DNA from 2 places in the Streptomyces sp. NPDC002795 genome. Region 2 is predicted to be linked to the other one. Evidence: predicted binding sites of a transcription regulator. Region 2 holds the regulator's gene; the other holds the start of a gene.
What was found. Region 2 encodes HspR, which represses chaperone genes until heat shock. Its sites were predicted from a motif close to TTGAGNNNNNNNNNCTCAA; they were not measured.
Positions count from the first base shown of each region.

Region 1: lon (endopeptidase La) is a predicted target of HspR. The motif match lies at 2,841-2,859, and genes of this name have one in related genera.

Region 1 is NZ_JBIAQB010000002.1:3,505-9,633, reverse strand. Features, by position in the region: gene ACFYWS_RS04560 (ATP-binding protein) at 31-1,092, opposite strand; gene ACFYWS_RS04555 (response regulator transcription factor) at 1,170-1,907, opposite strand; gene ACFYWS_RS04550 (spermidine synthase) at 2,001-2,693, opposite strand; gene lon (endopeptidase La) at 2,882-5,290, shown strand; gene ACFYWS_RS04540 (LuxR C-terminal-related transcriptional regulator) at 5,505-6,129, opposite strand, start outside.
Region 2 is NZ_JBIAQB010000012.1:75,192-81,320, forward strand. Features, by position in the region: gene ACFYWS_RS31635 (glycosyltransferase family 4 protein) at 1-238, shown strand, start outside; gene dnaK (molecular chaperone DnaK) at 420-2,276, shown strand; gene grpE (nucleotide exchange factor GrpE) at 2,273-2,929, shown strand; gene dnaJ (molecular chaperone DnaJ) at 2,966-4,153, shown strand; gene ACFYWS_RS31655 (heat shock protein transcriptional repressor HspR) at 4,159-4,620, shown strand; gene ACFYWS_RS31660 (GNAT family N-acetyltransferase) at 4,692-5,213, shown strand; gene ACFYWS_RS31665 (sugar ABC transporter substrate-binding protein) at 5,403-6,129, shown strand, end outside.

The DNA of each region.
Region 1 (6,129 bases), on a different contig from region 2:
TCTTGACCCGTGCCTGACCGAAACCCTACGTCAACTTGGTGTTCCGGGCTCTCCCGGAAGAGTGACCCTGATCCGGCAGCCGCGAGTGGATTCGGCCACCCGGATCTGCCCGCCGTGCAGTTCGACGGCCCAGCGGGCGATGGCGAGGCCGAGTCCGGTGCCGCCGTCGCCCTTGCCCTTCTGGCCGCCGCTGTCGGAGTCGCCCCGGTTGAAGCGCTCGAAGACCTTGTGCCACTCGGACTGCGGGATGCCGGGGCCCTCGTCGAGCACTTCGAGCTCCAGCGACTCGGGGTAGGGGCCGCGCCGGGCGAGCACGGTGACACGGCCGTGCTGCGGGGAGTGCTTCACCGCGTTGTCGATGAGGTTCGCGACGGCCTGGTGGATGCGCTCCGGGTCGGCGTGCGCCGTCAGCTCGGGGGGCGAGACGTCGAGGTGCAGATGGACGTCCGTACGCGTGTGGGTGCCGGAGCCCGAGGCGAGTCCCGCGCGCTGGGAGACCGCCATGTTGGCTTCCTTCAGGACGCCCGACAGGTACGGCCAGACCTCGAAGCGGCGCGTCTTGAGGGGCACGACGCCGTTGTCCAGGCGGGACAGGTCGAGCAGTGTGTCGACGAGGCGGCCGAGCCGCTCCGTCTGTTTGAGCGCCGTGCGCATCGTCTCGGGATCGGCGGCCATGACGCCGTCCACGACGTTCTCCAGGACCGCGCGCAGGCCCGCGATGGGCGTGCGCAGCTCGTGCGACACATTGGCCACGAGCTCTTTGCGCTGCTGGTCCTGGGCCGCCAGCTCGTCGGCCATGCGGTTGATGGTGACCGCGAGGTCACCGATCTCGTCGCGCCGGCCCGCGCCGCGGACCCGGCGCGAGTAGTCGCCGTTGGAGATGAACCGGGCGACCGTGTTCATCTCGTCGAGCGGAGCCGTCAGCGAGTGCGCCACGAACTGCGTGATCAGCAGCGTGGCGATGATGGAGAAGACGGTGATGAAGCGCAGCTCCGTCGCCGTGTACATCGCCACCATGAGCAGGCCCGTGGTGATGAAGACGGAGACGACGACGAGCGTGCCGAGCTTCGCCTTGACGGAGAAGGGGCGCAGACCGCCGGACGCCCACTGAGGGTTGAACGGCGGCCGGTGCGGCCGCCCGCCCGGTGTCCGGTTCCGGTCCGCACCGCTCACGGGTTCGGCGTCTCCAGTGCGTAGCCCACGCCGTGCACGGTACGGATGCGCTCCGCACCGATCTTCCGGCGCAGCGCCTTGATGTGGCTGTCGACGGTGCGGGTGCCCGAGGCGTCCGCCCAGTCCCACACCTCGGCGAGCAGCTGCTCACGGGAGAGGACCGCGCGCGGCGTGTTCGCCAGGCACACGAGAAGGTCGAACTCGGTCGGGGTGAGATGCACGTCCTCACTCCGCACCCGCACGCGACGCTGCGCGTGGTCGATCTCCAGCTCGCCGAGCCGCAGTATGCCGCTGCGCGGTGTCGTGGCGGCCAGCGCGGCCCGCTCGACCCGGCGCAGCAGCACGTGCACGCGCGCCGCCAGCTCCCGCATGGAGAACGGTTTGGTCATGTAGTCGTCGGCTCCCACACCGAGGCCAACCAGCATGTCCGTCTCGTCGTCGCGGGCCGTGAGCATCATGACCGGCACGGGACGCTGGGCCTGCACGCGGCGGCAGACCTCCAGGCCGTCGAAGCCGGGCAGCATGATGTCGAGGATCAGCAGGTCGGGCTGCCAGGCCTCGGCCGTGTCCACCGCCGCCGGGCCGTCCTGCGCGGTTTGCACGAGGAATCCCTCGGCACGCAGTCGGGCGGCGATGGCATCGACGATGGTCGGATCGTCCTCGACGACAAGGACCCGTCGCTGGGCTCCCTGAGTCGTCGTGGTGGTGTTGTGGGAGGTGTGTGTCTGCTCCATCGCCCCGCCCCTGAGTGCGCGCCGTCGTGACGCGCTTGACGCTTGAATGATCGGGTTTCGGACGTCAGCGTACGGGGAGTTACCGCCGGTCGGCTACGTGGGCCTCAGTGCGAGGTGCACCACGTCAGGGACGCCCCGGACAACCGGGATCTCTTCGGTGCGCACCGCCTGGAATCCGGCATTCCGCAAGGTTTCTTCAAAATTTGCTGACGGCTGTGCGGACCATACGGCGAGAACACCGCCCGGGTCGAGTCGATCCGCGCAGGCGGCGAGGCCGGCCGGTCCGTAAAGGGTGTCGTTGTCCTCGGTGACGGTCCAGTCGGGGCCGTTGTCGATGTCGAGGCAGAGCGCGTCATAGGTGTCCGTGGCCGTGTGCAGATGCCGTACGAGGTCGGCCTCGACGATGTCCGTACGAGGGTCGGCGAGGGCCTCGGCGGACAGCTCGCGCAGCGGGCCGCGCCGGTGCCAGTCGATGATCGCGGGCTCCCGCTCGACGACCGTGATGCCGCCCCAGCGCGGGTCCGCGGCCGCGTGCGCGAGGGAGAAGCCGACGCCGAGGCCGCCGATGAGGACGCGCGGCCTCTCGTGGGCGGGGAGGGCCGAGAGCGCCGCGTCGACGAGGCGGCGCTCGGAGCGGCCGTCCGAAGTGTCCATCAGGAACGTGCCGTTGGCGATGATCTGGAGCAGGTCGCCGTGACGGCGCAGGACCACCTCGCCGAAGGGGCCTTCGCGGCGATCGAGGACGACGGGTTGATCGGGGTGGAGCAGGGTCGTCATGGCCGCCATTGTGGCCGACGAGGTGGTGGGCGCGCGGGCATTTTCTGTGGTCCACGTCTCACATGGAACTCGTCACAGAGGGTGACCCGACTGCCGCGACAGTCGTGATCGCTGACAGCGAACGCCCGGGACGGAACATCTGGAGGCTCCCGAGCATTGAGCCCATGTAACTCAACTTGACTGCCAAAGGGGAGATCATGGCTTCGACGTCCACACCGCTCACCCTGCCCGTGCTGCCGCTCGACGACGAGGTCGTGCTGCCCGGAATGGTGGTGCCCCTGGACCTCAGCGACACCGACGTACGAGCCGCGGTGGAGGCCGCGCAGGCCGCCGCGCGTACTGGACCCAGCAAGCCGAGGGTGCTGCTTGTTCCACGCGTCGACGGGACGTACGCGAACACCGGTGTGCTCGGCACCGTCGAGCAGGTCGGCCGCCTCGCCGACGGCGACCCCGGCGCCCTGATCCGCGGCGTCGGCCGCGTGCGCATCGGCGCCGGCACGACCGGGCCGGGCGCCGCCCTGTGGGTGGAGGGCCTGACCGTCGAGGAGGAGGTTCCCGAGCCCCTGCCGGGCGCCGTCACCGAACTCGTCAAGGAGTACAAGGCCCTCGCCACGAACTGGCTGAAGAAGCGCGGCGCCTGGCAGGTCGTGGACCGCGTCCAGGCCATCGACGACGTGTCCGCGCTAGCCGACAACTCCGGCTACTCGCCGTTCCTCACCACCGCCCAGAAGGTCGAGCTGCTCGAAGCGGCCGACCCGGTGGAGCGCTTGAAGCTGGCGACCCAGCACCTGCGCGACCACCTCGCCGAACAGGACGTCGCGGAGAGCATCGCCAAGGACGTCCAGGAAGGCGTCGACAAGCAGCAGCGCGAGTTCCTGCTGCGGCGCCAGCTCGACGCCGTGCGCAAGGAACTGCGCGAGCTGAACGGTGACGCCAAGGACGCGGCCGAGGAGTCCGACGACTACCGGGTCCGCGTCGAGGCCGCCGACCTTCCGGAGACGGTGCGCGAGGCCGCGCTCAAGGAGGTCGAGAAGCTGGAGCGGGCGAGCGACCAGTCGCCCGAGGGGTCCTGGATCCGCACCTGGCTCGACACCGTCCTCGAACTCCCGTGGAACGAGCGGACCGAGGACAGTTACGACATCCAGGGCGCCCGCGCCGTCCTCGACGCCGAGCACGCGGGCCTGGACGACGTGAAGGAGCGGATCACCGAATACCTGGCCGTGCGCAAGCGCCGCGCGGACCGCGGCCTCGGTGTGGTCGGCGGGCGGCGCGGGGGCGCCGTTCTCGCGCTCGTCGGACCTCCCGGCGTCGGCAAGACCTCGCTCGGCGAGTCCGTGGCGCACTCCATGGGCCGTAAGTTCGTCCGCGTCGCCCTCGGCGGCGTACGGGACGAGGCGGAGATCCGCGGCCACCGGCGTACGTACGTGGGTGCCCTGCCGGGCCGCATCGTGCGCGCCATCAAGGAGGCCGGGTCGATGAACCCGGTGGTCCTCCTCGACGAGGTCGACAAGGTGGGCTCCGACTTCCGCGGGGACCCGGCCGCGGCGCTGCTCGAAGTCCTCGACCCGGCACAGAACCACACCTTCCGCGACCACTACCTGGAGGTGGAGCTGGACCTGAGCGACGTCGTCTTCCTGGCGACCGCGAACGTCCTGGAAGCCATCCCCGAGGCCCTGCTCGACCGCATGGAGCTGGTCCGCCTCGACGGCTACACCGAGGACGAGAAGGTCGTCATCGCCCGCGACCACCTGGTGCCGCGCCAGCTGGACCGCGCGGGGCTCGCGGCCGACGAGGTCACCATCGGCGACGACGCGCTGCGCAAGCTGGCGGGCGAGTACACGCGCGAGGCCGGCGTCCGCAATCTGGAGCGGTCCGTGACGCGGGTGCTCCGCAAGGTGGCCGCGCAGCACGAACTGGGCGAGCGGGAACTGCCGTTCACCGTCGGCGAGCGTGACCTGCGGGCCCTGATCGGTCGTCCGCACCACGTGCCCGAGTCGGCGCAGGACCCGGCCGAGCGGCGCACGTCCGTGCCGGGCGTCGCGACGGGGCTCGCGGTGACGGGTGCCGGGGGCGACGTGCTCTACGTGGAGGCGTCCCTCGCCGACCCGGAGACGGGCGCGGCGGGCCTGACCCTCACCGGTCAGCTCGGTGACGTCATGAAGGAGTCGGCGCAGATCGCGCTCTCCTTCCTCCGCTCGCACGGCGCGGAACTGGAGCTGCCCGTCGCCGACCTGAAGGAGCGCGGCGCGCACATCCACTTCCCGGCGGGCGCCGTCCCGAAGGACGGGCCGAGCGCGGGCGTCACGATGACGGCGGCGCTCGCGTCCCTGCTGAGCGGGCGGCTCGTCCGTACGGATGTGGCGATGACCGGTGAGGTGTCCCTGACCGGCCGCGTCCTGCCCATCGGCGGCGTCAAGCAGAAGCTGCTCGCGGCGCACCGGGCGGGCATCACCACGGTGATCATCCCGAAGCGGAACGAGGCGGACCTGGACGACGTCCCGGCCGAGGTCCTGGAGAAGCTGGAGGTGCACCCGGTGAACGATGTGCGACAGGTACTGGAGCTGGCGCTGGCGCCGGCGGATGTGGCGGTGCCGGTGGCGGCGTGACGGACGCCTCCCGGATACCGGACGGCCCGGCCCCCTGTGGGGGCCGGGCCGTCGGTGTTGTGTCTGCTTCCGGAGATCCGCGGCGGGCCAACCGCCCGTATTCTTCGGGGAGTTGTGTGGCCAGAGAGATTCAGGCGCGGGGAAGGGCGGTGGGACGGCCGACACGGTGGCGCTGGCGCCGGCGGGGCTTGATGGGGGGGGCGGGCTCGGTCGGCTAGACCGTCAGCCAACCCCTCAGCGCCGCCGTCACACCCGCCTGGAAGCGCGTCTGCGCGTTCAGCATCGTCATCAGGCGGGTGATGCGGCGGCGCACCGTGTGGACGTGGACGTCCAGGCGGCGGGCGATCGACTCGTCCTTGAGGCCCGAGGCGAGGAGGGTCAGCAGCTCGCGGTCCTCGTCCGTGATCTCGTCGGGGGAGTCCGCGCCGATCGGCACCGCCCGCTCCCACACCGCGTCGAAGAGCGGGACGAGGGCGTGGCTGAGGAGCGAGTCGCCGACGACGAGTGCCGAGGCCGTCGGGTCCGCCGCATCCGTCGGCGGGAGCAGGGTCACCCGGCGGTCCACCGTGAAGAGCTTCGTCGGCAGGTCCTTGCCCACCCGGATCCGAACGCCCTGCGTGGCAAGGTCGTTGAGGCCCCGCGCGCGCCCCGCGAAGGTGAGTCCGTTCCGGTCCACCACCACCCGGACCCGCGCCCCGCGCCGCACGGGGGCCGCCACGTCGAGCGGTGTCGGCATGCCGTCCGGCTGGCTGGAGGCGTACGGCGGGCGGTCGAGCAGCGCCACCTCCGTGGTCGCCGAGGCCAGCATCGCCGCGACGCGCTCCGCGATGGCCCGGCCG
Region 2 (6,129 bases):
GGGGCTGCCGGTGCTGGCCTTCGAGGGGGCCGGGGCGTCGGCGGTGCCGCGTGCCGTACGGTCCGAGGGCACGGGCACGGTCACCACCCTGGACGCGCACCTTCCCGACGCGCTCGACGTGGCCGCCAAGATCTTCCCGACGCTGCGGGAGCACTGCCGCGCGGTGTACGCGAAGCGGTACGGGGAAGCCGTGTGGACCGAGCGCACCGAGTGCCTCTACGCCTCGCTCGTAGCGTAATCAGCTCCGTACGAGCCCCTGGAGCTTTATGAAATCCCAGGTCAGAGGCTTGCCTCCAGTGGTTTGCCGATAAGGGCAGGATAAAACTTGAGTGGGCGGGACTCAGGTCTGTTGACGCCGAGGGGGCGGGTGTTGCAGTCTTGAGTCAGTTCCACTCAAGTAGGTAGCTGGAGGAATCGAAATGGCACGTGCGGTCGGCATCGACCTGGGCACGACTAACTCCGTCGTCAGCGTTCTGGAGGGCGGTGAGCCCACCGTCATCGCGAACGCCGAGGGCGCCAGGACCACGCCGTCCGTCGTCGCTTTCGCGAAGAACGGCGAAGTGCTGGTCGGCGAGGTTGCGAAGCGCCAGGCGGTCACGAACGTGGACCGGACCATCCGCTCGGTGAAGCGCCACATGGGCACCGACTGGAAGATCGACCTGGACGGGAAGGACTTCAACCCGCAGCAGATCTCCGCGTTCATCCTGCAGAAGCTGAAGCGCGACGCGGAGTCCTACCTCGGCGAGAAGGTCACGGACGCGGTCATCACCGTCCCGGCCTACTTCAACGACTCCGAGCGGCAGGCGACGAAGGAAGCCGGCGAGATCGCGGGCATGAACGTCCTGCGCATCGTCAACGAGCCGACGTCCGCGGCCCTGGCCTACGGCCTGGACAAGGACGACCAGACCATCCTGGTCTTCGACCTCGGTGGCGGCACCTTCGACGTCTCGCTCCTGGAGATCGGCGACGGCGTCGTCGAGGTGAAGGCCACGAACGGCGACAACCAGCTCGGCGGTGACGACTGGGACCAGCGCGTCGTCGACTACCTGGTCAAGCAGTTCAACAACGGCCACGGCGTGGACCTGGGCAAGGACAAGATGGCGCTGCAGCGCCTGCGCGAGGCCGCCGAGAAGGCGAAGATCGAGCTGTCCTCCTCCACGGAGACCACGATCAACCTGCCGTACATCACGGCGTCCGCCGAGGGCCCGCTGCACCTGGACGAGAAGCTCACGCGCGCCCAGTTCCAGCAGCTCACGTCGGACCTTCTGGAGCGCTGCAAGACGCCGTTCCACAACGTCATCAAGGACGCGGGCATCAACCTCTCCGAGATCGACCACGTCGTTCTCGTCGGTGGTTCGACCCGTATGCCGGCCGTCGCCGAGCTGGTCAAGGAACTGACCGCGGGCAACGAGGCCAACAAGGGCGTCAACCCGGACGAGGTCGTCGCCATCGGCGCCGCGCTCCAGGCCGGTGTCCTCAAGGGCGAGGTCAAGGACGTCCTGCTCCTCGACGTGACCCCGCTGTCCCTCGGTATCGAGACCAAGGGAGGGATCATGACGAAGCTCATCGAGCGCAACACCACGATCCCGACCAAGCGCTCCGAGATCTTCACGACGGCCGAGGACAACCAGCCGTCGGTGCAGATCCAGGTCTACCAGGGCGAGCGCGAGATCGCGGCGTACAACAAGAAGCTCGGAATGTTCGAGCTGACCGGTCTGCCGCCGGCCCCGCGCGGTGTCCCGCAGGTCGAGGTCGCCTTCGACATCGACGCCAACGGCATCATGCACGTCACGGCCAAGGACCTCGGCACGGGCAAGGAGCAGAAGATGACCGTCACCGGTGGCTCCTCGCTGCCGAAGGACGAGGTCAACCGGATGCGCGAAGAGGCCGAGAAGTACGCGGACGAGGACCACGCCCGCCGCGAGGCCGCCGAGTCCCGCAACCAGGGCGAGCAGCTCGTCTACCAGACGGAGAAGTTCCTCAAGGACAACGAGGAGAAGGTTCCCGCCGAGGTGAAGACCGAGGTCGAGGAGGCGCTCACCGAGCTGAAGGAGAAGCTCAAGGGCGAGGACTCGGCCGAGATCCGCACCGCCACCGAGAAGGTCGCCGCCGTCTCGCAGAAGCTGGGCCAGGCCATGTACGCCGACGCCCAGGCCGCCGGTGGCGCCGAGGCCCCGCAGGGCGACGCCCCGCAGGGTGACGCCAAGGCCGACGACGACGTCGTGGACGCCGAGATCGTCGACGAGGACAAGGACCGCAAGGACGGTGCCGCGTGACGGAGGAGACCCCGGGCTTCGAGGAGAACGAGAAGCCTGACGTCCCCTCCGGCGCCACCCCCGACGACGCCGAGCCGCAGGCCGCTCCCTCCGACAAGGAGGGGGCGGCCCCGGCCGGGGACTCAGCTTCCGTATCGGACGTTGCCCTCACCGCGCAGCTGGACCAGGTGCGTACCGCGCTCAACGAGCGCACCACGGACCTCCAGCGGCTGCAGGCCGAATACCAGAACTACCGGCGCCGTGTGGAGCGGGACCGCGTCACGGTCAAGGAGGTCGCTGTCGCGAACCTCCTGACCGAGCTGCTTCCCGTTCTCGACGACATCGGCCGTGCCCGGGAGCACGGCGAGCTCGTCGGCGGCTTCAAGTCGGTGGCCGAATCCCTGGAGACGGTCGCCGCGAAGATGGGCCTTCAGCAGTTCGGCAAGGAGGGCGAGCCCTTCGACCCGACCGTGCACGAGGCCCTGATGCACTCCTACGCGCCGGACGTCACGGAGACGACCTGCGTGGCGATCCTTCAGCCGGGTTACCGGATCGGCGAGCGCACCATCCGCCCCGCGCGGGTGGCCGTGGCCGAGCCGCAGCCGGGCGCGAAGGCGGACGAGGCAGCCGACAAGGATGCCGAGAAGGAGAACGGTGGCCCGGAAGAGGGCTGACGTCACACACACGGGTAAGGAGGGACGTCGAGGCCGATGAGCACCAAGGACTTCATCGAGAAGGACTACTACAAGGTCCTCGGCGTCCCCAAGGACGCCACCGACGCCGAGATCAAGAAGGCGTACCGCAAGCTCGCCCGCGAGAACCACCCCGACGCCAACAAGGGCAACGACAAGGCGGAGGAGCGCTTCAAGGAGATCTCCGAGGCGAACGACATCCTCGGTGACCCCAAGAAGCGCAAGGAGTACGACGAGGCGCGCGCCCTGTTCGGCAGCGGCGGGTTCCGACCGGGACCCGGCGGCGCCGGCGGCAACGGCTCGTTCAACTTCGACCTGGGCGACCTCTTCGGAGGCGGCGCCCAGGGCCAGGCGGGGCAGGGCGGCTTCGGCGGCGGCATCGGCGATGTGTTCGGTGGCCTGTTCAACCGGGGCGGCGCGGGCGCGGGTACGCGTACGCAGCCGCGCCGGGGCCAGGACATCGAGTCCGAGGTGACGCTCAGCTTCACCGAGGCGGTGGACGGGGCCACGGTCCCGCTGCGGATGTCCTCCCAGGCCCCCTGCAAGGCGTGCTCCGGCACCGGCGACGCGAACGGCACACCGCGCGTGTGCCCGACCTGCGTCGGTACGGGACAGGTCTCGCGGGGCGGCGGTGGCGGCTTCTCCCTCACCGACCCGTGCGTGGACTGCAAGGGCCGCGGCCTGATCGCCGAGACACCGTGCGATGCCTGCAAGGGCAGCGGGCGGGCGAAGTCCTCGCGCACCATGCAGGTCAGGATCCCCGCGGGGGTCTCCGACGGCCAGCGCATCCGGCTCCGCGGCAAGGGCGCACCCGGTGAACGGGGCGGCCCCGCGGGCGATCTGTACGTCGTCGTGCACGTCGACGCCCACCCGGTCTTCGGCCGCAAGGGCGACAACCTCACCGTCACCGTCCCGGTGACGTTCACCGAGGCGGCGCTCGGCGCCGAGGTCAAGGTGCCCACGCTCGGCGGCCCCGCCGTCACCCTGAAGCTGCCCGAGGGCACGCCGAACGGGCGGACGATGCGGGCCCGCGGCAAGGGTGCCGTCCGCAAGGACGGCACGCGCGGGGACCTGCTGGTGACCGTCGAGGTGGACGTCCCCAAGGACCTGTCGGAGGACGCCCGTTCGGCGCTCGAGTCGTACCGCAAGGCGACTGAGGACACCGACGTGCGGGCAGAACTGTTCAAGGCCGCGAAGGGAGCGTGAGTGTGATGGACGGGCAGCCCGGTCGTCGGAGAAGCAACCCGTACGAACTGACCGACGAGACGCCGGTGTACGTCATTTCGGTGGCGGCACAGCTGTCCGGCCTGCACCCACAGACCCTGCGCCAGTACGACCGGCTCGGCCTGGTCTCGCCCGACCGCACGGCCGGGCGAGGCAGGCGCTACTCGGCCCGCGACATCGAACTGCTCCGTGCGGTGCAGCAGTTGTCGCAGGCCGAGGGCATCAATCTGGCCGGCATCAAGCGCATCATCGAGCTGGAGAACCAGGTCGCCGCGCTGCAGTCCCGCGTGGCCGAGCTCTCCTCGGCAGTGGACAGCGCGGCCTCCGCGATCCAGCAGCGCGAGGCGGCGGTGCACGCCTCGTACCGCCGGGACCTGGTCCCGTACCAGGAGGTCCAGCAGACGAGCGCGCTGGTGGTGTGGCGGCCGAAGCGGTCGTCCGAGCAGTAGCCGGCACTCATGCGTGAAGGGCCCCGGAGGCGTTGTCTCCGGGGCCCTTTCGTATGCCGCAGGATGGAGCCATGACCGAGATCCGCACCCCCCGCCTCCTCCTGCGCCGCTGGCTGCCGGACGACGACCTCGCCCCGCTCGCCGAGATCCAGGCCGACCCGGCCGTGATGAGCCGCATCGGCGACGGCGCCCCGCGTTCCCTCGACGAGACCGCCGAGGACATCGAGCGCTGGGAGGAGGAGTGGGACGACGAGGGCTTCGGGGTCTTCGCCGTGGAACTCCTCGGCTCCGGCGAACTGGCGGGTGCCGTCGGCCTGTACGTTCCCGACGCCCCGCCGCAGGTGGCGGAGCAGATCGGCATCCAGTGGCGGCTCGCGCGACAGTTCTGGGGCCAGGGGTACGCCTCGGAGGCGGCGCAGGCCACGCTGGAGTTCGCGGTTCAGGACCGGGGCATCGACCGGGTCGTGGCGGTCACCGCGGAGAACGACACCTCTTCGGAGAAAGTTCTCCACAAGCTGGGGATGACGCCGCTGCCCGGCAGGGTGGAGGGTCACAGCCTGTACGCGATCGATCTGACGGAGTTCCAGGCCTGAGGATCCTGTGAAGGTCTTGGGTACCTTGCGAAGGTGTCCGGTATTCGCCGTCTTCGGCTTCATGTGAAGAAGTAATGGACCCGATTTCGTTGCGGTGTGGCTTCACCTCTTGACGGTCAATGGGCGGGCGAGTTGGCTTCGAGCCACCTCGGCCGCACCGTCGCGGCCACGTCAGGGAGGTATCCGCACATGAACACGCGTATGCGTTGCGCCGCCATGGCCGGCGCCGCATCCGTCCTGGTCGTCTCGCTCTCGGCCTGCGGTGGTGTGCTGCCGGGCGACGACAACGGACCCAGCGCGTCCACCACCAAGGGCAACGATGTCAAGATCGGTCTGCTGCTCCCGGAGAAGGAGACCGCCCGCTACGAGAAGTTCGACCACCCCATCTTCGAGCGTCAGGTGGCGAAGCTGACCGGCGGCCAGGGGGAGCTGGTCTACGCCAACGCCAAGGGGAACGCGGCGCTCCAGCGCGAGCAGATGCAGGAGATGATCGCCGCGAAGGTCGACACGGTCGTCGTCGACGCCGTGGACGCCAAGGACATCGCCCCGGCCGTGCGCAAGGCGAAGAACGCGGGGATCCACGTCATCGCGTACGACCGGCTCGCGCAGGGGCCCGTGGACGCCTATGTCGGCTTCGACAACGAGCTCGTCGGCCAGACCCAGGGCAAGGCGCTGATCTCCGCCCTCGGTGGCGCCAAGGCCACCAAGAGCGACAAGGTCGTGATGATCAACGGCTCGCCCAGCGACCCCAACGCCGCGCAGTTCAAGGCCGCCGCCCGCGCGGAGCTCGGCAACGCCGTGACCGTCGCGAAGTCGTACGACACCGAGGGCTGGAAGCCGTCCAACGCCAAGGCCAACATGGAGCAGGCCATCAACGCGCTCGGCGTGGACGACATCGCGGGCGTGTACGTCGCCA